DNA from 2 places in the Arthrobacter sp. 179 genome. Region 2 is predicted to be linked to the other one. Evidence: predicted binding sites of a transcription regulator. Region 2 holds the regulator's gene; the other holds the start of a gene.
What was found. The regulator Rex, encoded in region 2, represses fermentation and respiration genes when NADH is low (regulators of the CRP and FNR family bind a similar motif). The targets are predictions, from matches to a motif close to CTTGTGAANNNNTTCACAAG.

Region 1: a site for Rex is predicted at 6,127-6,146, ahead of ACT3UE_RS11775 (glyceraldehyde-3-phosphate dehydrogenase). Genes of this name have one in related genera too.

What each region holds. Positions count from the first base shown of each region.
Region 1 covers NZ_JBQSYU010000019.1:28,058-38,441, reverse strand. The annotation lists gene ACT3UE_RS11795 (IS481 family transposase) at 1-698, shown strand, start outside; gene ACT3UE_RS11790 (BTAD domain-containing putative transcriptional regulator) at 938-4,198, shown strand; gene ACT3UE_RS11785 (ABC transporter permease) at 4,195-5,010, opposite strand; gene ACT3UE_RS11780 (ATP-binding cassette domain-containing protein) at 5,007-6,005, opposite strand; gene ACT3UE_RS11775 (glyceraldehyde-3-phosphate dehydrogenase) at 6,305-7,786, shown strand; gene ACT3UE_RS11770 (hypothetical protein) at 7,855-8,475, shown strand; gene def (peptide deformylase) at 8,561-9,139, opposite strand; tRNA gene ACT3UE_RS11760 (tRNA-His) at 9,207-9,282, opposite strand; gene orn (oligoribonuclease) at 9,433-10,050, opposite strand; gene ACT3UE_RS11750 (hypothetical protein) at 10,149-10,346, opposite strand.
Region 2 covers NZ_JBQSYU010000016.1:5,881-16,264, forward strand. The annotation lists gene ACT3UE_RS10600 (hypothetical protein) at 1-32, opposite strand, end outside; gene ccsB (c-type cytochrome biogenesis protein CcsB) at 203-1,264, opposite strand; gene resB (cytochrome c biogenesis protein ResB) at 1,283-2,962, opposite strand; gene ACT3UE_RS10615 (cytochrome c biogenesis CcdA family protein) at 2,962-3,756, opposite strand; gene ACT3UE_RS10620 (TlpA family protein disulfide reductase) at 3,753-4,388, opposite strand; gene ACT3UE_RS10625 (histidine phosphatase family protein) at 4,396-5,058, opposite strand; gene ACT3UE_RS10630 (hypothetical protein) at 5,231-6,073, shown strand; gene ACT3UE_RS10635 (redox-sensing transcriptional repressor Rex) at 6,080-6,727, opposite strand; gene ACT3UE_RS10640 (glutaredoxin family protein) at 6,733-6,987, opposite strand; gene ACT3UE_RS10645 (HAD family hydrolase) at 7,090-7,908, shown strand; gene ACT3UE_RS10650 (30S ribosomal protein bS22) at 8,027-8,125, opposite strand; gene ACT3UE_RS10655 (helix-turn-helix domain-containing protein) at 8,253-8,465, opposite strand; gene ACT3UE_RS10660 (flavin reductase family protein) at 8,671-9,222, opposite strand; gene gdhA (NADP-specific glutamate dehydrogenase) at 9,312-10,384, opposite strand, start outside.

The sequences.
Region 1 (10,384 bases), on a different contig from region 2:
CAGCCTCGACCGTGCACGCGGTGCTGGTCCGCTGCCACATCAACCGGTTGCGTTATATCGATCGGGTCACCGGCGAGCCGATCCGCCGCTACGAACATCCTTATCCCGGATCCATGATCCACGTGGACGTCACCAAGTTCGGGAACATCCCCGACGGTGGAGGCCACCGATACGTAGGCCGACAGGCAGGGGACAAAAACCGTGCGGCGACCCCGGACAAGCCCCGCAATACGACCTACAACCCGAAAATGGGTACCGCGTTCGTACATACCGTGATCGATGACCACTCCCGCATCGCCTACGCCGAGATCCACGATGATGAAAAGGCCGTCACGGCCATCGCCGTGCTGGAGAGGGCCGTGGCCTGGTTCGCGGACAGGGACGTCACCGTGGAGCGGGTGCTATCCGATAACGGTTCCGCCTATCGCTCACATGCCTGGCGCGATGCCTGCGGGGAGCTGGGGATCAAGCCCAAGAGGACCAGGCCCTACCGGCCCCAGACCAATGGCAAGATCGAACGGTTCCACCGGACACTGAATGACGGGTGGGCCTACGCCAAGTTCTACGGCGACGAGGCCACCCGTCGAGACGCGTTGCCGGCCTGGATTCATGAATACAATCACCACAGGCCCCATACCGCTATCGGGAACCAGCCACCCATCAATCGTTTAACTAACGTCCCTGATCAGTACACCTAGATGACGGGTGGGGTCTGTACGAGACCATGGGTGGACGCCCCTGAACCGGCAACCGACCCTGCCCGAGGTGAAGGGGCAGGGTCGGTTGATGGGCACGGTCTGGGGGAACCGTGCCGGCGACGCAAGAGACGGGGCGCCGCCACACCCAGTCTAATCGAAGATGTCTTCGAAGCCATGGTTTGTGGTCGGCGCGCCGGAGGACTGGATTCAGCCGGGCCCGTCCTTGCTAGGCTCGGGATGTGCCCCCGGAACCTGAAGCCCATCTACGCGTCGCGATCCTCGGCACGGGGCTGGCTTCCGGGCGAGATTCCGACGGCCTGGTTGAACCACCAGGGGTGCGCGGCAAGGGCCTTCTTGTCGCGCTGGCCCTGACACCCGGAGTATCGGTATCGGTCGGGGGACTGGCCGAAGATATTTGGGCCGGAACGCCACCTCGTGACCCGCGGGCCTCGATCCAGACACTGGTCTCCCGGCTACGACAGGTGCTGGCCCCCGGGCTGATTGAATCCACGGCCACGGGCTACCTGCTGCGGGTCGAGCCCCGAGAAATCGATCTGGGGCGGGCAGAATTTTTGGCCGAAGAGGCCAGGCACCACCTGGAACACGGTGAGGCAGAGAACGCCGCATCGGCCATCACACAGGCCCTCGGCCTGCGGCGTGCCGCACCTGGCGCCGATCTGGGTGTGAGCGAAATGGGGGAGCTGCTGGCGAGCCGCTGGGAAGGACTGCGGGTCAAATCGCACACTTTGCGCGCCGAGGCCAGGATCCTTGCCGGTGATGGGCCCGGGGCGCTCAGCGATCTCGACGCCGTCGATGATTCCGGGGCAGACGAAACAATCTTGGAACTGCGGATGCGCGCCCACGCCGCGGCCGGCGCCTCCCACGAAGCACTCAGACTTTTTGCCCGGCACCGCAGAGAGCTGCGCGATTCCTTGGGAACCGACCCGGTGCCACGGTTGGTGGAGCTCAATGCCCGGCTCTTGACTGCCGAAACCGAACACAGCGGGAATCGCCCCCATATCGGCCTCCGTGCGGCTCCCAATGAACTCGTGGGCCGTGCCGCGGACCTTGAGGCCTTGAGTTCCCTGCTGGGCACCGGGCGCTTGATCACCATCCTCGGGCCCGGCGGACTCGGCAAAACCCGGCTAGCCCAAGAAGCTGCAGCAGCTGCGGGACGGTCAGGGCCCTTCGTTGTCTTTGTCGAATTGGCGGGTGTTGCTTCCGGGGAAGATCTTGGCCTCGCCCTGGCCTCAACACTGGGGATCCGGGAGGCGGCACCACGGATCGGTTCGTTGGAGGCGCCGGCACGACTCGATGTGCGGGCACGCATCCTTGGTCTCCTGGCTGAACGTGACACCTTGCTGGTCATGGACAACTGTGAGCATCTGATCGAGCAGGCTGCCCGCTGGATTGCTGATATTCTCGCCAGCTGCCCCGGGGTCAGAGTGCTCGCGACCAGTCGCTCACCACTACGTATTGCTGCGGAACAGATCTACGCACTTGGCCCACTTCCGGCTGAAACCGGCGGGGCGGCGGTTGAGCTCTTCACCGCACGGGCTCGGGCTGCTCGGCCCGCGGTGTCCCTGCCGGCAGCTGAGGTCTCGATGCTCTGCCAGCATCTTGACGGTCTGCCGCTGGCGATTGAACTGGCTGCGGCGCGGGTCAGGTCGATGACCGTGCAGGAAATCCTGCAGCGCCTCGATGACCGATTCGTCCTGCTGACCGTCGGTGACCGGGCGGCTCCGCGACGACACCAAACACTGTCCGCGGTGATCGATTGGAGCTGGAATCTCCTCGAGGCGCCCGAACAGCAGTTACTCGGCCGGCTCTCGGTCTTTGCCGACGGGTTCAGTGCCGGCGGAGCACGAGCCGTGGCCGGCGGAGGGCATGACATCGAGGACGGGCTCGGTGCCCTGGTGGAGCAGTCCTTGGTGACCGTCTCCGAGGAGTCACGTACCGGGGAACTGCGCTACCGCTTGCTGGAAACCGTCCGCGAATTTGCCGCCCACGCACTTGATAGCGCCGGGGAAAGGGGTCTGGTGCAACAGGCGCTGGCCTCCTGGGGTGTGTCATATTGCCGTGACATGTTGCCGGCACTGGATTCCGGGGATCAACGGAGGGCCTTCGCCGGTTTTGCCGTCGAACAAGAAAACCTGGTGGCGATCCTCCGTGAGGCGTTGGACCGCAGGGACGCCTCGGTGATCCTGACCCTCTACGGGGTGATGGGTTACTTCTGGACCATGTCCGGGGCGAACTCCGATCTGTTCACCTTCGGGGCAGCGGTAGAACACGCCACGGTGGGTTACCGCGCGACGCCCGAGACCCTCGACGTCGTCGTGTTGTCCGATCTGCTGGCCGCGACCGGTTTCCCGTTCGGCGAGCGGCGGGCCGCACTGTTGGCTATGGGACGTTTGCGGCACACCCTGGCGATGGCGACACCCTCGATGCCGCGGATTGCCGCGGCAAGCCGGCTGCTGGTGGCGGCTCTGCAGGGCATGGACGCCGGACGTGCCCAGCTGGCCCGCCTCGTCAGCTCCCCTGATCCTGCCGTGAAGGCGCTTGCCTTGCTCTTGACCTCCCATCTGGCAGAAAATGACGGCCACACCAACCGGGCCCTGCCGGGTCTTCTGCAGGCCTACGATCTGGCAGTCTCCGACGGGCATCTGTGGAGTCAGGCGTCCACGGCCCAATCCATCGCGTCTTTGCACGTTCAGCTGGGGTACCCCGAGCGGTCCCTGGACTGGATTGAACGGGCCCGAGCTGGCCAACGTGCCCTACGCGCCCATCCCGATCTGGACCAACTCGATTGGCTGGAGGCCATGGCTCGGCTCTCCGGCGGCGATTATGAGGTGGCCGCCCGGATCTTTGACGGAATGAACACCGAAGAAAGCACCCCGGGTTTTGGCGCCGGCGGCCGGCAGGGGATGGGTCTTTCCGGGCTGGCCGAGGTGGAGCTGGCTTCAGGGCAGACGGAACTCGGGTTGGCGCATTACCGGCAAGCGCTCCAGACGCAGGGGCCCGGGGAGCACGATCCGTGGTATCAGATTCTGGCAGCGGGGGCCGTCCTGGCCCATATGAGGGTAGCGGAGACCGACGCATCGTGGTCCCTGCCGACGGTTCGCCGGCTGCGCTCGGGGATCCTGGCCAGGCACCGGCTCCAGGGCGCCTCCATCGATGTGCCCGTCTCGGGCTCCGGATTGATGGCGATTGCTGCCTGGCTGCTGCGCCCGACCGGGCCGGGGCTACTCCCGGAGCGGCAATTCGACGGGTTGGACCTGCTGGCCCTGGCGACCCGGATCGGGGTCCAACAGACCCTCCCGAGCCTGAACGTACGCACTTTTTCTGAACATATCGCCGGTAGGTTCGGGGCGGGTGCACTGGAGGCCGCCCGACTCCGCGTGGATGGGCTCGACCTGCAGGAAGCACTGGACCGTGCCCTCACGCTCTTGCGTCAGGACACGGTCCGTAGCGCCCTCCAAGAACACCGACCGGGGGATTAGGCCTTGCGCATATAGGCGCGCACGGTCAACGGGGCGAAAACGGCCACGATGACAGCAGCCCCGATCAATGACATGACCAGATCCGTTCCGACGACCCCGTTGTTGGCGAGGTCTCGGACGGCGCTCACCAGGTGGGACACCGGATTGACCTGGACGAAACCCTGTAACCAGGTCGGCAACGTGTCCACCGGGACGAAGGCATTGGACAGGAACGTCAACGGGAAGAGCACGATCATGGAAATTCCTTGAACGCTGGAGGCGCTGCGGGCGACGACACCAAAGAAGGCGAAGATCCAGCTGATGGCCCAGGAGCAGGCAATGACCAAGAGCCCGGCCATCACCACGGCAGACAACCCTCCCTGCGGGTGGTACCCCAACAGGTACCCCATCGCGAAGGTCAAGGTCGTAGCGATCGCATAACGCACCGTGTCGGCGAGCAACGCTCCCGATAAGGGGGCGATCCGTGCGATCGGCAGGGACTTGAAACGGTCAAAGACCCCCTTGTCCATGTCTTCGCGCAGCTGGGTGCCGGTGACCACCGACGTGGTAATGACCGTCTGGACCAGAATGCCGGGGATGAGCAAGGGCAAATAGCTGGCGGTATCCCCGGCGACCGCTCCGCCGAAGAGGACGGTAAACATGAGCGTAAACAGAATCGGTTGAACGGTGACGTCGATGAGCTGTTCGGGGGTCCGTTTGATTTTCAGCAGGCCACGGTAGGCCATGGTCAGCGTGTTCTGTAGTGTCTGGGCCGCCGAGGTGTGGTTCGTGAGTTGGCGTTCGGCGCCGGGAATGATGGTGGCTGTACTCATGAGTAGATCCTTGCCAGTGCGTCGGCATCGGCGTCGGTGTCGTCGCTTGCGGTGGGATGTCCGGTAATACCGAGGAAGACCTCGTCGAGGGTGGGCTTCTGGACGCTCATCTCCGCCAGGGTGATCCCTGAAGCCCGCATTTCAACCAACAGGTCGGTCACCCGATCCACGCCGGTCATCGGTGCCGTGATCCGGGCGGCTTCGGGGGAGACCGTTCCCTGAACTCCCAGCACCCGGTGGATGATCTCCAACGATCCGCCCACGTCGGCGGAATCCTGCAGGCGTAGCTGCAAGGAGGCCGTGCCGATGGAGGCTTTGAGGTCATCGGGTGTTCCTTCGGCGACGACGGTGCCATGGTCGATGACGGCAATGCGGCTGGCCAGCTGGTCCGCCTCGTCGAGCATCTGGGTGGTGAGCAGGACCGTGGATCCTCCGGCGACCAGCCGGCGGATCGTTTCCCACATCTGGGTGCGCGTCCTGGGGTCCAACCCGGTGGTGGGTTCGTCCAAGAAGATCAGTGGAGGTTGGGCAATGAGGCTGGCCGCCAGGTCCAGCCGCCGGCGCATTCCGCCGGAGAACTTTGCCAGCGGCCGGCGGGCTGCTTCGCTCAGACCGAACTCCTCCAACAGTTCCTCGGCCTTGACACGCGAGGCGCGCCGGCCCAGACCGAGGAGACGGGAAAAGATGACGAGATTCTCCGTCGCACTGAGCTTCTCGTCGACGGACGCGAATTGGGCGGTCACCCCGACGAGCTGCCGGACGATCTGGGCCTCGGCAACGACGTCGTGCCCGAAGATCTTCGCCTGTCCGCCGTCCGGGCGCAAAAGGGTGGCGAGCATGCTGATCGTGGTGGTTTTCCCGGCACCATTGGGTCCGAGGACCCCATAGACGGTTCCGGTTTTGACGTGGAGGTCGACGCCGTCGACGGCTCGATGAGTGCCGAAGGTCTTGATGAGGCCGTGGGCTTCAATGGCCCAGTCGTGGGTGGTTTCCATGGTTGGTTCCTTTCATGCTGTCGTGCGGTGCACTGTTGGAAACCAGCATGGGGTGCGCCACTGTCAAGACCCTGTCATCGCGCTGTCATGGCCTGACATGGACCTCAGGGACTCTTCAGGTCATGTGAGTGAGTTCACCGGCATCAATGCGGTGATCGGGGGCCAACAACCTAGAATGGAGGTGGGCTCAGCCCCGGGGGGAGAGGAATCTCGGACCCCAACCAACCGTATCTGCAATGGTGCTTTCGCGGTGCCAACCGGCTAGTGGATCCCTGCCGGCTGAATTGGAAGGACAAAAAGTGACCCAGCAGTCTGTCGCCGCCCAGAACGAATGGAGCGGCCGCGAGGAACTCGCCGAGGCCATGATTCCCCTGATTGGGCGTCTGTACCGCAAGAACAATGTGGTGACCTCCATCTACGGGCGCAAGCTCATCAACAAATCCCCGATCGACATCCTCAAGGCCCACCGGGTGGCCCGCCATATTGACGGCGTGGAACTCTCCCCCTCCCAAACACTTCCCCTGCTCCAGGGCCTTGACTCACTGGATCTCGGTGCGGTCTCGGTGGATTTGGCCCGGCTGGCCCGCAAATTCAACGAACAGGGCAACGGCGCCGTGCTGCAGGACTTCCTGGCCGCCGAATTCGCCGAAAGGGCCGGCGGCGCCGGGCGCACCGACGTCGAATCCCGCGATATCGTGCTTTACGGCTTCGGACGCATCGGACGGCTGCTGGCGCGCATCCTCATCGAGCGCGGCGGCTACGGACTGCGCCTGCGCGCCATCGTGGTGCGCAAGAACGGCGAGAACGATCTGGTCAAGCGCGCCTCGCTGTTGCGCCGGGACTCGGTGCACGGACCCTTCGAAGGCTCGATCACCGTCGACGAGGAAAACAACACGATCCTCGCCAACGGAACCCTGATCCAGGTCATCTACTCCAACGACCCGACCACCGTGGACTACACCGCCTACGGCATCGACAAGGCGATCGTTGTGGACAACACGGGCCGCTGGCGCGACCGCGAAGGACTGGGCCAGCACCTCAAGGCCAAGGGCGTATCCCAGGTCCTGCTGACCGCTCCGGGCAAGGGCGATGTGAAGAACATCGTGCACGGCATCAACCACGGCGACATTGCCGCCGACGACACGATCGTCTCCGCGGCGTCCTGCACGACGAACGCGATCACCCCGGTGCTCAAGGCGATCAACGACGAATACGGTGTCACCCACGGTCACGTGGAAACCGTCCACTCGTTCACCAACGACCAAAACCTGACCGATAACTTCCATAAGGGAGACCGTCGTGGACGGTCGGCGGCGTTGAACATGGTCATCACCGAAACCGGTGCCGCGAAGGCAGTATCGAAGGCACTGCCCGAATTCGAGGGCAAGCTGACCGGAAACGCGATTCGCGTCCCCACCCCCGATGTCTCCATGGCGATCCTGAACCTGAACCTGGAGAAGGACACCACCAAGGAAGAGCTGAACACCTACCTGCGTCAGACGTCGCTGGGAGCCGAACTGCATAAGCAGATCGACTACATCGACTCCCCGGAGATCGTCTCCACCGATTTCGTCGGTTCGCGCCGCGCCGGCATCGTCGACGGGCTGGCGACCATCGCCAACGGCCGAAACGCCGTCGTCTACGTCTGGTACGACAACGAGTTCGGCTACTCCTGCCAGGTGGTTCGCGTCATCGAGGAACTGGCGGGAACCCACCCGGTGGCTTTCCCCGCAGTAGAAAAAACCGAAGACATCACGGTCGAGGCAGAAGCCACCGTGTAATCACCACCGGCGCCATCAGTGGCACCGGATCACCAGCCCACGCACCGGGCAGGAAGCAGGACAAGAGCATGGATCGTCGGATCGATAGCCGAGCACGCCGCACACTGGGGGTCACCGCCGCCGGATTCGCGGTACTGCTGGCAGCCACCGGATGTTCCTCCACGGGCAGCTCCGACGATTCATCGTCGGCGCCGGCCACGCAGGAAACCTCGGCAGCAGCCTCCAGCTCGGCACCGGTGAGCAGCAGTGCTGCCTCGTCGGCATCGGAAACCGAGACCGCGGAGAAGTCCTCCTCCTCGGCGCCGGCCACGAAGTCCACGAAGGCCGCCCCGGCCAAGGACACGTCGGCTCTGGACACCGTGAAGAACAAGGAGCACAAGATTGCCGTGGTCTCCACCGGCGCGTCGGCTTCCGGTAAGGATTCGCTGAACACCAAGCTGATCATTGCCGATCACGGTTGCTTCCACGCCGTCAATCAGCAGGGTCCCCCGACACTGCTCGTCTTCCCCGAAGACACCACGCTGAACAGCAAGGGCAAGCCGACCGTGACGGTGGGGGGAACCTCCATCCGCGTGGGTCAGCAGGTGACCTTCACCGGCAAGAAGATCAACCTGAGTGCGGACCAGGCCTCACAGGCCAAGCCGTGCCGCGCCAAGGGCGACGTCTTCCAGGTGGCCTCGGCGAAGTAGCCGGACACCCGTGCCAAAGAGCCGGTGCCCACCCCGATCCGTCGGGGTGGGCACCGGCTCTTTCATGGGCAGTCTGAAGGCGCGCTTAGTGATCGTGCCCAAACGGGTCGGGATCGACCCCCGGCAGCCACGAGTTCCCCGGAACGCCCCAGTCCAAGGACTTCTTGGCCTTCTTCCACCGCTTCGCCCATTTGGTATTGAGCTTATCGACGTAGAGGTAGCCGTCGAGGTGGTCGTATTCGTGCTGCAACATCCGGGCGAACCAGCCGGTCGCCTCGAAGTCGAGCTGGTTCCCCTCGCCGTCGTAGCCCATCACCCGGGCATAGTCCGCACGTTTCAGCGGGAAGGACAGGCCGGGGGCCGACAGGCAACCTTCGGCCTCCTCGTCGGGGTCGGGCTGCGCGCCGGAGACCTTGCCGAGCACGATCCGCGGATTCACCAGCACACCCTCGGAGGGGACCCCGTCGTCGTTCTCCATCGTGTAGGTGAACAGCCGCAGGCCCACCCCGATCTGAGGGGCAGCCAGACCGACACCGTTGGCGGCGTGCATCGTCTCTGACATATCGGCGATCAGTGCCCGCAGGTCATCGTCGAAGGCGGTGACTTCGGCGGCACGGCAGTGCAAGACGGGTTCGCCGTAGACGACGACGGGACGGACGGGCATCTGTGCCTCCTGCTGGTGATCATGACAGCGAACAAAAAACCGCCCCGGAATGATCCGGGGCGGCTGTTGGGGTGAGTAACGGGGCTTGAACCCGCGACCTTCTGGACCACAACCAGACGCTCTGCCAACTGAGCTATACCCACCATTGCGTCTCTCAACGCGGTGCCCGCACCTTCGGTATTCCTACCGGGGAGGTCCGGGCAACGAATACTAGTTTACACACTTTCGGCAGGGCTTGCGACATGGGGACACGCCCGCGCCGAACTGTGGCAGGGATCACTCCCTGTGGTTGTTCAGTTGGTGTGGGGGCCCGACGTGGCGTCGGCCCCGGAACCCTCAGGGGCAGCGTTTTCGGCTGCCACGGAACGGGCAGCTTCCTTGGCCGTCTTGCTATCGGGGCCGGGGGCCGGAACCATGACCGCCTTGCGGTAGTACCGCAGTTCGTTGATCGAATCACGGATGTCACCCAGGGCCCGGTGGTTACCGGTCTTCGGCGGAGCCTGGAAGTAGGCGCGGGCATACCAGCGCCGGGCCAATTCCTTGATCGTGGAGACGTCGATGACACGGTAGTGCAGGTGGTCGATGACCCCGGGCATATCACGGGCCAGGAAGTTCCGGTCGGTGCCGATGGTGTTTCCAGCCAACGGGGCCTTGCCCGGCTCGGGGACCCATTGGCGGATATAGGCGAGGACCTGCTCGGTGGCGGTATCCAGGTCGACGCCGGCGTCGAGTTCCTCGAGCAGCCCCGAGGTGACGTGCATCTGGCGCACAAAGTCATTCATCTGTTCCAACGACTGGGCTTCGGGTTTGATGACGACATCGACACCCTCACCGAGAATATTCAATTCCGGGTCGGTAACCAGAACGGCAACTTCGATCAACGCGTCGGCTTCCAGGCTCAGCCCGGTCATTTCGCAGTCGATCCACACAATGTTTTCAGCAGAAATAGGCACAGCCCCAATCTACCGGATTCGGCGACCCCCACGGTGAACGGCAGGGGTGGGGCGTCCTAGGTGGTCAGGCCACTGAGGAAATACAGGACCACGAAGACGACGCCCGCGGTGACGCCCAGGGCGGCAGCGGCCAGGGCGTGCAGCCCCAGCAGGGGAGAGACGACCACCACCAAAAGGGCGATGAATAGACCCCATCCCAGCAAAGCCTTCTGCCGGGTGGGGGTGCTGCCTCCGCTCGATGCGTGCCGACCCACTGAAGCCCCTTCCGTCAGCTACGTGTCCCGCCGGAGGA
Region 2 (10,384 bases):
TGGAAGGGCAGGGGGTCCTGGGCTGAGGGCATCAAACCACTCTAGGTCATCGCCCGGGCGCCGGAGGGCACACTGCCGGGGCTTGCGTCGTTCCCTGCGGTCCCGCCTCCCGCCTGCCGTCCCGAGGCCACCCTCTGGACGAAGAGGGCCCGGGAGGAAACCTTGCGGTCTCCTCCCGGGCCCCTCGGGGATCCGGCGGTGGCTAGACTCCCGCGTAGGAGTGCAGGCCGTTGAAGTACAGGTTCACCACGGTGAAGTTGAAGACGATGCACAGGTAGCCGATGATGCTCAACCAGGCCGACCGGGTGCCGGTCCAGCCACGGGTGGCCCGGGCGTGCAGGTAGCCGGCGAAGACCACCCAGATCACGAAGGTCCAGACTTCCTTGGTGTCCCAGCCCCAATAACGGCCCCAGGCGGCTTCGGCCCAGACGGCACCGGCGATGAGGGTGAACGTCCACATCACGAACGCGACGGCGTTGATCCGGTAGGCGAAGTTCTCCAACGCGGCCGCGCTGGGAACCAGACGCAGGAACGCCAATTTATCGGATTTGCCGGCGGCCAGCTTCGATTGGCGGTCTGCCTGCATCAGCTGCAGGACGCTCAACGCGAAGGTGATCGTGAACAGCGAAGAGGCCAGGACGGCAATGGAGACGTGGATGACCAGCCAGGGGCTCTGCAACGCCGGGACCAGATGCGCGACCGGGGTGGGGAAGCCCATCGTCGCGGCACACAGCATCAACGTCACCAGGCCGATGACGAAGGTCCCCATGAAGCGCAGGTCCTTGCGCAGCAGCACGACCAGGAACACCGCAGCCACCAGGAAGGCGCCGGTGGTGAGGAATTCGTACATGTTCCCCCACGGCACCCGGCCGGCAGCGATGGCGCGGGAGACGACGGCGAACCCGTGGATCAGTACGCCGATCCAGGCCACCGAGACTCCGATGCGGGCTGCCGTGCGCTTGCCGGCATCCCGGGTGTAGTTCATCGATTCGTTGACCAGCAGGCCATCGTCTTCGGCGGGGGCATGCGGACCAGCAGGAGCGCTGGTCGCGGCGGCGCCACGTGCGGATCCCGTTCCGGCGGCACCGGCCATGGCCAGCTGCTTGGCCTCCTCGGCCAGCAGGCCCGATTCGAGTTCACGGATGGTGCGGCTCGATTTGGCCAGATCCCAGGCGAAGGCGATGAAGGCAATGGCGTAGGCCATGGCCGCCAGCAGCATGAAGAGGTCGCTGTAGGCGCCGAGGTTTTCGTTGATCGTGGGCATGCGTTTTTCCTCTGTCTCCTAAACTTCGGTCCGGTCGGTGCCGGTGAATTCACGCTCAAGAAGTGTGCGAATCTCCCGGGCTTCCTGCCGTACACGCGGGTCCTCGCCACGGGCGAGCACTCCGTATTCGATGATACGCCCACTCTTTTCCCCGGAGCCACCCGATTCGCCCGCGGCGGGGTGCACCTTGATCCAGGCACGCCGGCGGGGGGTGAACAGGGAAACGGCCAGACCCATCAGGGCCAAGGCGGCGAAGATGCCCACCGGCAGCTTGCCCGGATCGTGGTGGACGTCCAGGGCGGCGTAGCGTTTGATGCCCTTGAAGGTGATCGTGCCCTTGTCCTGGGGCAGTTCCACCGTCTGGCCGGCATTGACGACCAGGCCGCCGGCGTCCAGCTTCCTGCTGTTCAGTTCGTTCAGGTCGTCGGTGTCCAGGACGAAGACGTTCTGTGGATCCCCGGAGTCCAGACCGAGGTCACCGTAGTAGGAGTTCAGCTGCAGTTGCGGTTCCGTCGGGCTCGGATCTAGGGAGACCCCCACCCCCTCGGCGGTGATCCCCGCCGTGGGGAGGAACAGGCCGACGAAACCGAGCTGGTCGGGGGCCGCGTCGGGGACCTTCAGGACCAGCAGGGAGGTGAAGACCTCGTCCTGCGGCACCGCCACCACCGGGCCGGAGTAGGCCACCTTGCCGTTGCCGTCGTGCACGACGATGTCCGGGGCGTACCCGTTGGCCACCAGATAGACGGCGGTGCCACCGATCCGCAGCGGATGGTTCACGCGCAGATCCTGCTTCCGTGGCTTCTGGCCGGGTTCGGACGTGGTGACCTGGGCATGGAAGTCGATGGGCTGGCCGAAGTGTGTGGTCGATTCGCGGTCGTAGGTGACATCGAAGTCGTCCAGAGCGACGGAGAAGGGGCTCAGCGAGCCTTCCTTGAAACCGGTTCCGGGATTGAAGGAGTCGTAGGAGACCAGCGTGTTCACGAAGGACTCACCCTCCACGACGATCCGCTGGCCGGTGTACCCGTAGACCCCACCGATCGCGACGGAGGCCAAGACGCCGATGAGCGAGAAGTGGAAGACCAGGTTCCCGATTTCACGGACGTAGCCGCGTTCGGCGGCCACCGACGGCGTCGTGCCCCCGGGACGTTTCTCGACCCGGTAACCGCGTTTGCGCAGCAGGGCGGCGGAGCGGTCGAGGACCTCCCCGTCGCTGCGGGCGGCCGGATCGTCGGCCAGTTCGAAGCTCCCGTTCTCGGGGAGCCGCGACAGCCGGGCCGGGGTACGCGGTGGCGGGGTGCGCAAGGTCTTGTAGTGCTTCTTCGCCCGGGGAAAGACACAGCCGATCAACGAGATGAACAGCAGCAGGTAGATCGCGGAGAACCAGACGGAGGAGAACACGTCGAAGAGCTGGAAGGTATCGAGCCATTCCCCCAGCACCGGCTTGTTCTCCAGGTAGGCGGTGACCTCCGTCGGGTTCACCGGGCGCTGCGGGAACAGCGATCCCGGCACGGTGGCCACGGCCAGCAACAGGAGCAGGAACAAGGCGGTACGCATGCTGGTCAGCTGGGTCCAGGCCCACCTCACCATGCCCCAGGGCCCCAGGGACGGTACCGCCACCTCGGGCTTGCGGCCTCCCCGGGGGTTCTTCCCGCCCGCGGAACCCGACGATGCGTGATTGGACTTGCTGTTCAGGGCCATCAAATCGGCAACCTTATCTCGTTGGCGAACCATGTTTGCAGTTGCACGACCCATTCACCCCACAGCCCCGTGACCATCACGAGGCCCAACAGGATGAGCAGGAGGCCGCCGGCGCGCATGACGGCCACCTGGTGGCGCTTGAAGAAGGCCAACGTCCCCGCGGCCCTCCTGAATCCCAGGGCGATGAGCAGGAACGGCACCCCCAGGCCCAGGCAGTAGGTGAAGGTCAGCAGGGCACCGCGGGCCACATTCGCGTCGGGGCCGGTACTCATGATCAGCACTGCGGACAGGGTGGGCCCGATGCATGGGGCCCATCCCAGACCGAACGTCATGCCCAGCACGGGGGCACCCCAGAGACCTGCCGGGGGCCGGTGGTGGATCTTGCGATCACGCTGGAACCAGGAGAATCCGCCCATGAACACGATGCCCATGACGATGACCACCAGGCCCAGGGCCTGGGTGACCCAGTCCCCGTCCCGGGCCAGCCAGACGGTCGCCTTGGTGAAGACGATCCCGATGAGCATGAACACCACGCTGAAGCCGAGGACGAACAACCCGATGCCGGTGACCATCCGGCCCCGTTTCTGTTCGGCCAGATCCGCCCCGGTCAGCCCGGTCACATAGCCCAGGAACCCGGGAACCAACGGCAGGACGCAGGGCGATAGGAAGGAGACGAGCCCGGCGAGGACGGCCACCGGGATCGAGAGCAGCAGCGAGCCGTCCTGGACGGCCTCGGCGAAGGGGTTGCCCTGGACGCCCAGCGCCGGAAGGGCAGTGACGAGCCCGGCGATCACGCGGACTCGGAGACCAGGTCGGAGATCAGTGCCTTCAGCGTGGACTCATCGGCTTCACCCAGCAGGCGGGCCGCCACCCGGCCCTGGCGATCAAGCACCAGCGTGGTGGGCACGGCCTGCGGGGGGACGTATTCGGTCATCGAGAGCAGGATCGATCCGTCGGCGTCGGGCATCGAGGGGTAGTCGATCTTGAAGGTGCGTTCGAACGCGTGCGCCGTGTCCTGGCCATCACGGACGTTCACCCCGTAGAACTGCACGCCCTTGGATTTGAAGGCCTTGCTCAGTTTGGCCAGATGCGGCGCCTCGAGCCGGCACGGGGCGCAGGCGGCATACCAGAAGTTCAGGACGGTGATCTGGTCCTTGAGCTGCGCCGAGTCAATGGTTTTGCCCTCGTACGTCGTGCCGTCCAGTTCCACAGGTTTCCCGCGGCTTGCCTGGTCGTATTCCTGGACGGAACCGTCCCCGGCAATGTAGTTCTTCCCGTTGCCGGCCTTGGCCTGTTCCGCCAGCGGGTCCTCGGTCGCGGCGCAGGCGGCCAGCGGCAGGACGGCGGCGAAGAGCGCGGCGGAGCGCAGGACGTGTCGTCGGGCGGGAAACGGTGAATCGGACAGGCGGGACGGATGGGACGGCATGTGTTCTTCAGGCTCCGGGGATGTTAGCCGCGTTGGCCAGCAGGTCAGCGCAGGGTTCGGTATAACGAACGGCAACGAGCCGTTCCCCCTCAAAATCCAGGCTGGTGACCGACGTGAGCGTGCATTGCCGCTTCCGGGGGTCATGCCACAGGTGCTTGTTTTCGGCGGCCAGGCGCGTCACCCAAATGGGTAGCTGGTGGCTGACCAGCACGGCTTGGGCTCCGGGGCCGCCGAGTGAAACGGCCCGGTCGCGGTGATCCTTCACCGCGGCCATCATGCGCTCGACCTGGACCCGGTAGGGCTCCCCCCAGGACGGACGCAACGGGTTGATGAGGTAGGGCCAGTGCCGCGGGTTGCGCAGCTGCCCCTTGACTCCGGAGAGTCCCTCGAAATGGTTTCCGCCTTCGATCAGTCGATCATCGGTGGCGATCTGCAGGCCCAGGGCCTTGGACGTCGGCTCGGCCGTTTCCTGGGCCCTGACCAGTGGCGAGGCCGCCAGATGCACGATTGACGCGCCGGCGTCGCGCTGGGCCACGAAGTACTCCGCGGCACGATCCGCCATGGTGCGGCCGAGATCGGAGAGGCGGAATCCGGGCAACCGGCCATAGAGCACCTTGTCCGGGTTGTGGACCTCCCCATGGCGGAGCAGGTGGACGGTGGCGACAGGCATGCATCTAGTGTCTCAAACCTTTGCGGCGTCGCCTAAAAGGAGGACGGTGATCCACTTCATGCATCCCTCGCGGGCGCATAGTGTCAGCCTTCGTGATGATGCCCCGACAGGGGTCGGGCGCATTAGTCTGGGAGCTGGGCCCACCGTACGCAACACCAATGGAGGACAGACGATGAGCACCCCCACCCCCGAGGACCCGCAGCAGGACCCGGATGCCACCAACGACGGCACCACTCCCCCGGTTCCCGGTCCCCCGCAGTTCGGACAACGCCTGCCCGAGACCGGGGCCGACGCCACCGGGTCCCCCCAATACGGCCAGAACCCTCCGGGCCAGCCGGGCCAGTACGGCCAGGGCACCCAGGGCCCCGGTTCCTCCGGGCAGCCGGGGGCGGGCCTGCCTCCGGGCTACGGCCAGCCCGGTCAGCCGAACCTGCCCCCGGTGGGACAGGGCCATGCGAATCCCGCCCCCTCCCCCTATGGCTACGGTTACGGCCAGCAGCCGGACGGTGGGGCAGCGGGCTTCGGGGGAACTCCCGGCACGCGGCCGGCACCCCCGAAACAGCTCAAGGCGGCATTCTGGTTGATCATTGGCGCCGGGATCATCACCCTGGTGCAGGCGCTGATCCTGATCTTCCTGCCGAACGCCATGGTCGTTGAGGCCATCCGCGAAGCCATCGCGCAGCAGGGTCCCGAGACCCAGCAGCAGCTCGACGACGCCGGGATCGACCTCGAATCGATGATCAGCGCCCTGAAGGTCGTCGTCCTGATCATGATGGTGGTCGTGGCCGGGGTCTACGCGCTGATCGCCAGCTTCATCCGCAAGGGCAGCAACGGGGCCCGCATCACCGGCACCGTCCTAGCGGCGATCTCCCTGTTCGGGTTGTTCACCCCGTCGGATCCGATCTCGCTCCTGGTGATCCTGCTCGGCGTGGCCGGCATCGTCCTGGCCTGGCTGACGCCCTCCTCGAACTACGTCAAGGCGATGGCCCAGCGTAAGCGGGGCGGCTTCCGCTAGCAGCCCTCAGTCCTGGTCTGCCGGGCGGCCCGCCCCGAAGCCTGCGTGGTAGGCCAGGATCTGCAGTTCCCGGGCCATGTCCACCCGGCGCATGTGGATGCCCTCGGGAACCTGGAGGATCACCGGGGCGAAACTGAGGATGTTGGTGATCCCGGCACCGACGACCCGGTCGCAGAGTTCCTGGGCCGCCGGTCCGGGGACGGCCAGCACGGCCATGTTCAACCCCAGTTCGGCCGTGGCCGCAGCCAGTTCACCCACCGGACGGACCGCCAGCCCGCCCACGGCATCGCCAATGACGGTTTCGGCGATGTCGAAGACCGCTTGGATGCTGAACCCGCCTTCACGGAAACCGGCATAGCCGGCCAAGGCGCGGCCCAGGTTGCCGGCACCGAGGATGCCGACCCGCCAATCCCGTTCCAACCCCAGGGTCTCGGAAATGGTCTCGGCCAACACCTCGATCCGATACCCGACGCCCCGGGTCCCGAAGGTCCCCAACAGCGAGAGGTCCTTGCGCAGGATCGCGGAATTCACTCCGGCGGCGGCGGCCAGGACCTCCGAGGAGATCGTCGGGCGACCGACCTCACGCATGGCCTCCAGGGCGCGCAGATAGCCGGTCATGCGACTCAGCGTCGCCTCGGGAAGTGCCTTTTCCATCGGATTCACGCACTGATCAACTTCTCGAGCCGATCCGCATCAATGACCCAGAAATCGCGTTGCACCCCATCCACCAACAGCACCGGCACCTCTTCGCCGAATTGCTGCATCAGGGCCGGATCGTCATCGATGAGGACCTCGTCCCACGCGACTCCATGCCGTGCCGTCACCGTCTGGACGGTGGCGCGGGCGGCCCCGCAGAGGTGGCATCCGGTCCGGCTCAAGAGCCTGACCCGGGGTGGTTGAAGCGAAGAATCCATACTCCAAACCTACCGTTACTCCCCCGCGGCCGGGCAGAAACGATCCTCCCCGTGACGCACGGCACCGCTCGCGTGGCCCGTCTCGGTGGATAGACTATCCAGATGCCAGAGCAGCCCCGAGCCGCCCATGTACCGGCAGCCCCACCATCCCCCGGGCATGCCGCCGCCTTCTTCGACGTCGACAACACCATGATGCGCGGGGCCAGTCTGTTCGCCGTGGCCCGGAAGATGTATAGCCGGGGGGCGTTCAGCCTGCGCCACGCCCTGTGGATGGGCGTGCAGCAGATCAGCTTCATGGTGCGCGGCGAGGACCTCGCGCAGGTCCACCGGATCAAGGACCAGGCGCTGGCCCTGGCCGCCGGCATCCTGGTCGATGACATGAGCGCCCTGGGCGACGAGATCTACGACGAATTCATTGCCAGCCGGATCTGGCCCGGGACCCGGGCGCTGGCCCAGGCGCATCTGGACGGAGGCCGGCCGGTGTGGCTGGTCACCGCCACCCCCTTGGAAGTGGCCGAGGTGATCGCCGACAAGCTCGGCCTTTCCGGTGCGCTGGGCACCGTGGTGGACCAACACGAGGGGGTCTATACGGGCCGGCTGGTCGGCGAGATCCTGCATGGCCCGGCCAAGGCCACCGCCGTGACCGAGCTGGCGGCCCGCGAAGGCCTGGATCTTTCGACCAGCTGGGCCTACAGCGATTCCTATAACGACGTGCCGCTGCTGACCGTCGTCGGACATCCGGTGGCCATCAACCCGGATGTACGCCTGCGCCGCCACGCCCTGGCCCACAACTGGCCCGTATATGACTTCCGCCGTGGACGGCATGCGGCAACGATCGGCATCCGGGCGGCCACCGTCTCGGGCGCCGTCTACGGGCTCTGGCGCGGCCTGCGGATGATGCGCCGACGCTTCCGCCCCTAGGAGCCGGGTGGGGCGGGCCCTGCCTCCGGCAAGGCCCGGACATGACGACGGCGGGGCCCCACCCGAAGGTGGAACCCCGCCGTCAAGCATCAGGGGCGGGATCCTGTCCCGCCGCGTGCTACTTCTTGTTGCGACGCTGGTGGCGCGTCTTACGAAGCAGTTTACGGTGCTTCTTCTTGGCCATCCGCTTGCGGCGCTTCTTGATAACTGAGCCCATTTGGTTCCTCACAGACTAATGATTGATTTCTGCTGACGACCACGCGGGGAGCAGGCAGCAACCATCGCGGACGTTAAATGTTCCCTACTAGTTTACCTTGCCCAAGGCGACCGTGCGGACCACGCCCTCAGGCGGTCTCCGACGTCCCGTCCACACGCGCGGTTTTCAGGTAGTCCTCGACGGCGGTCTCCGGCACGCGGTAGGAACGACCGAAGCGAACTGCCGGAAGGTCTCCCGCATGCACCAGGCGATACACAGTCATTTTCGACACACGCATCATCTCGGCGACTTCCGCCACCGTCATGAAGCGCGCATTCGAAAAGTTCTTAGCGTCGGCCATCGGCAATATTCTCCTGGTTCGGATGATAAAGGAACACCCCAGCAAGGCATCGCGTGGAAAAACCCGTACGCAGTACCATCTAGCAGACCACACTAGTGGCTGGTGATGCGATTGTGAAACCCGTCGCAGCAACCCGGCCCTCCGGTGTTCCCCCCGACCAGGCCCCGGACAGCGCGAAGCAGGCGCCTCGGAGCCCTGGTGCCGGTCAGCGCCGCAAATGGCGGTATTCACGGGAGAAGTGGATCAGTGGATCGTTCGCGCCGGCGTCGTCGTCGGTGGTGCCCATCGCGACGACCTCCCCGGCGACCACCAGATGTGTCGCCACCTCGTGCACCGCCGTCGTCCTCAGCTCGAACCAGGAGATGGCCCCCTCGATCACTGCGGCCCCACTGACCGGGGCGCGCCGGAAGGGGACCTGGCTCAACAGGCCATGGACGGGATTGGCGGGGCTGGCCAACCAGTTCGCGATCCCCTGGTGCTCCCCGTTCAACAGCGACAGCGTCCAGCCTTCGGACTCGGAGACCGCCTCCCCGATGCGTCCGTCCGCGTAGAGGCTGACCAGCATGGTGGGCGGATCGTAGGAGACGTCCAGGAATCCGGTGACCGTCGCGGCGATGTCCCGGCCATAACGGCGGGTGGCCACCACTGCGGCCCCCGAGGCGATGTCCCCGGCGAGCAGGCGGTAGGTGTCGATGTCGTCCTGCTCGAGCGCCTCGGGGTCGATGCGGTGGGCGGCGAGTGCTTCGGTGTTCTCCATCCCCCCATGTAAACACCCCGGACGCAACGATGTCCCGGACACCGCGGTGCCCGGGACATCGCCGGCCCGTCCAGTCCGGTCCAAGGCCCCTAGATGACTCCCAGGGCGAGCATCGCGTCGGCGACCTTCATGAACCCGGCGATATTGGCCCCGGCCACGTAGTTCCCCGGCTTACCGTAGGCATCGGCCGTCGTGGCACAGGTGGTGTGGATGCCGACCATGATCTCTTCGAGCCGGCGTTCGGTATGCCCGAAACTCCAGGAGTCACGGCTGGCATTCTGCTGCATCTCCAGGGCCGAGGTCGCCACTCCGCCGGCGTTGGCTGCCTTGCCCGGGCCGAAGAGCACCCCGGCTTCCTGGAAGATGGCGATCGCATCGGCGGTGCAGGGCATGTTCGCACCCTCGGCGACGGCCAGGACGCCGGTTTCCACCAGTCGCTTGGCATCCTTGGCCTCGAGTTCGTTCTGCGTGGCGGCGGGCAGCACGACGGTGGCGTCCACATCCCAGACGCAGCCGCCCTCGACGTATTTCACGTTCCCGCCGCGTCGATCCGCGTAGTCACTGATCCTGCCGCGCTCGACTTCCTTGATCTCGCGCAACAGCTCCACGTCGATGCCGGCTTCGTCGACGATGTATCCGCTGGAATCCGAGGCCGCCACGGCGGTGGCCCCCAGGGATTGCGCCTTGGCGATGGCGTTGATGGCCACGTTGCCGGAGCCGGAGACGACCATCCGCTGCCCGTCCAGGCTGGAGCCACGAGTCTTGAGCATCTCCTGGGCGAACAGCACGGCCCCGTAGCCGGTGGCTTCGGGACGCAGCAGCGAACCGCCCCAGCCCATGCCCTTGCCGGTCAGGACGCCCGATTCATAGCGGTTGGTGATGCGCTTGTACTGGCCGAAGAGGAAGCCGATCTCCCGGCCACCCACGCCGATGTCTCCGGCCGGGACGTCGGTGTATTCGCCGATGTGGCGGTACAGCTCGGTCATGAAGGACTGGCAAAAGCGCATGACCTCACCGTCGGACTTGCCGCGCGGGTCGAAATCGGAGCCGCCCTTGCCGCCGCCGATCGGCATGCCGGTCAGTGCGTTCTTGAATACCTGCTCGAAGCCCAGGAACTTAACGGTGCCCAGGTAGACCGAAGGATGGAACCGCAGTCCACCCT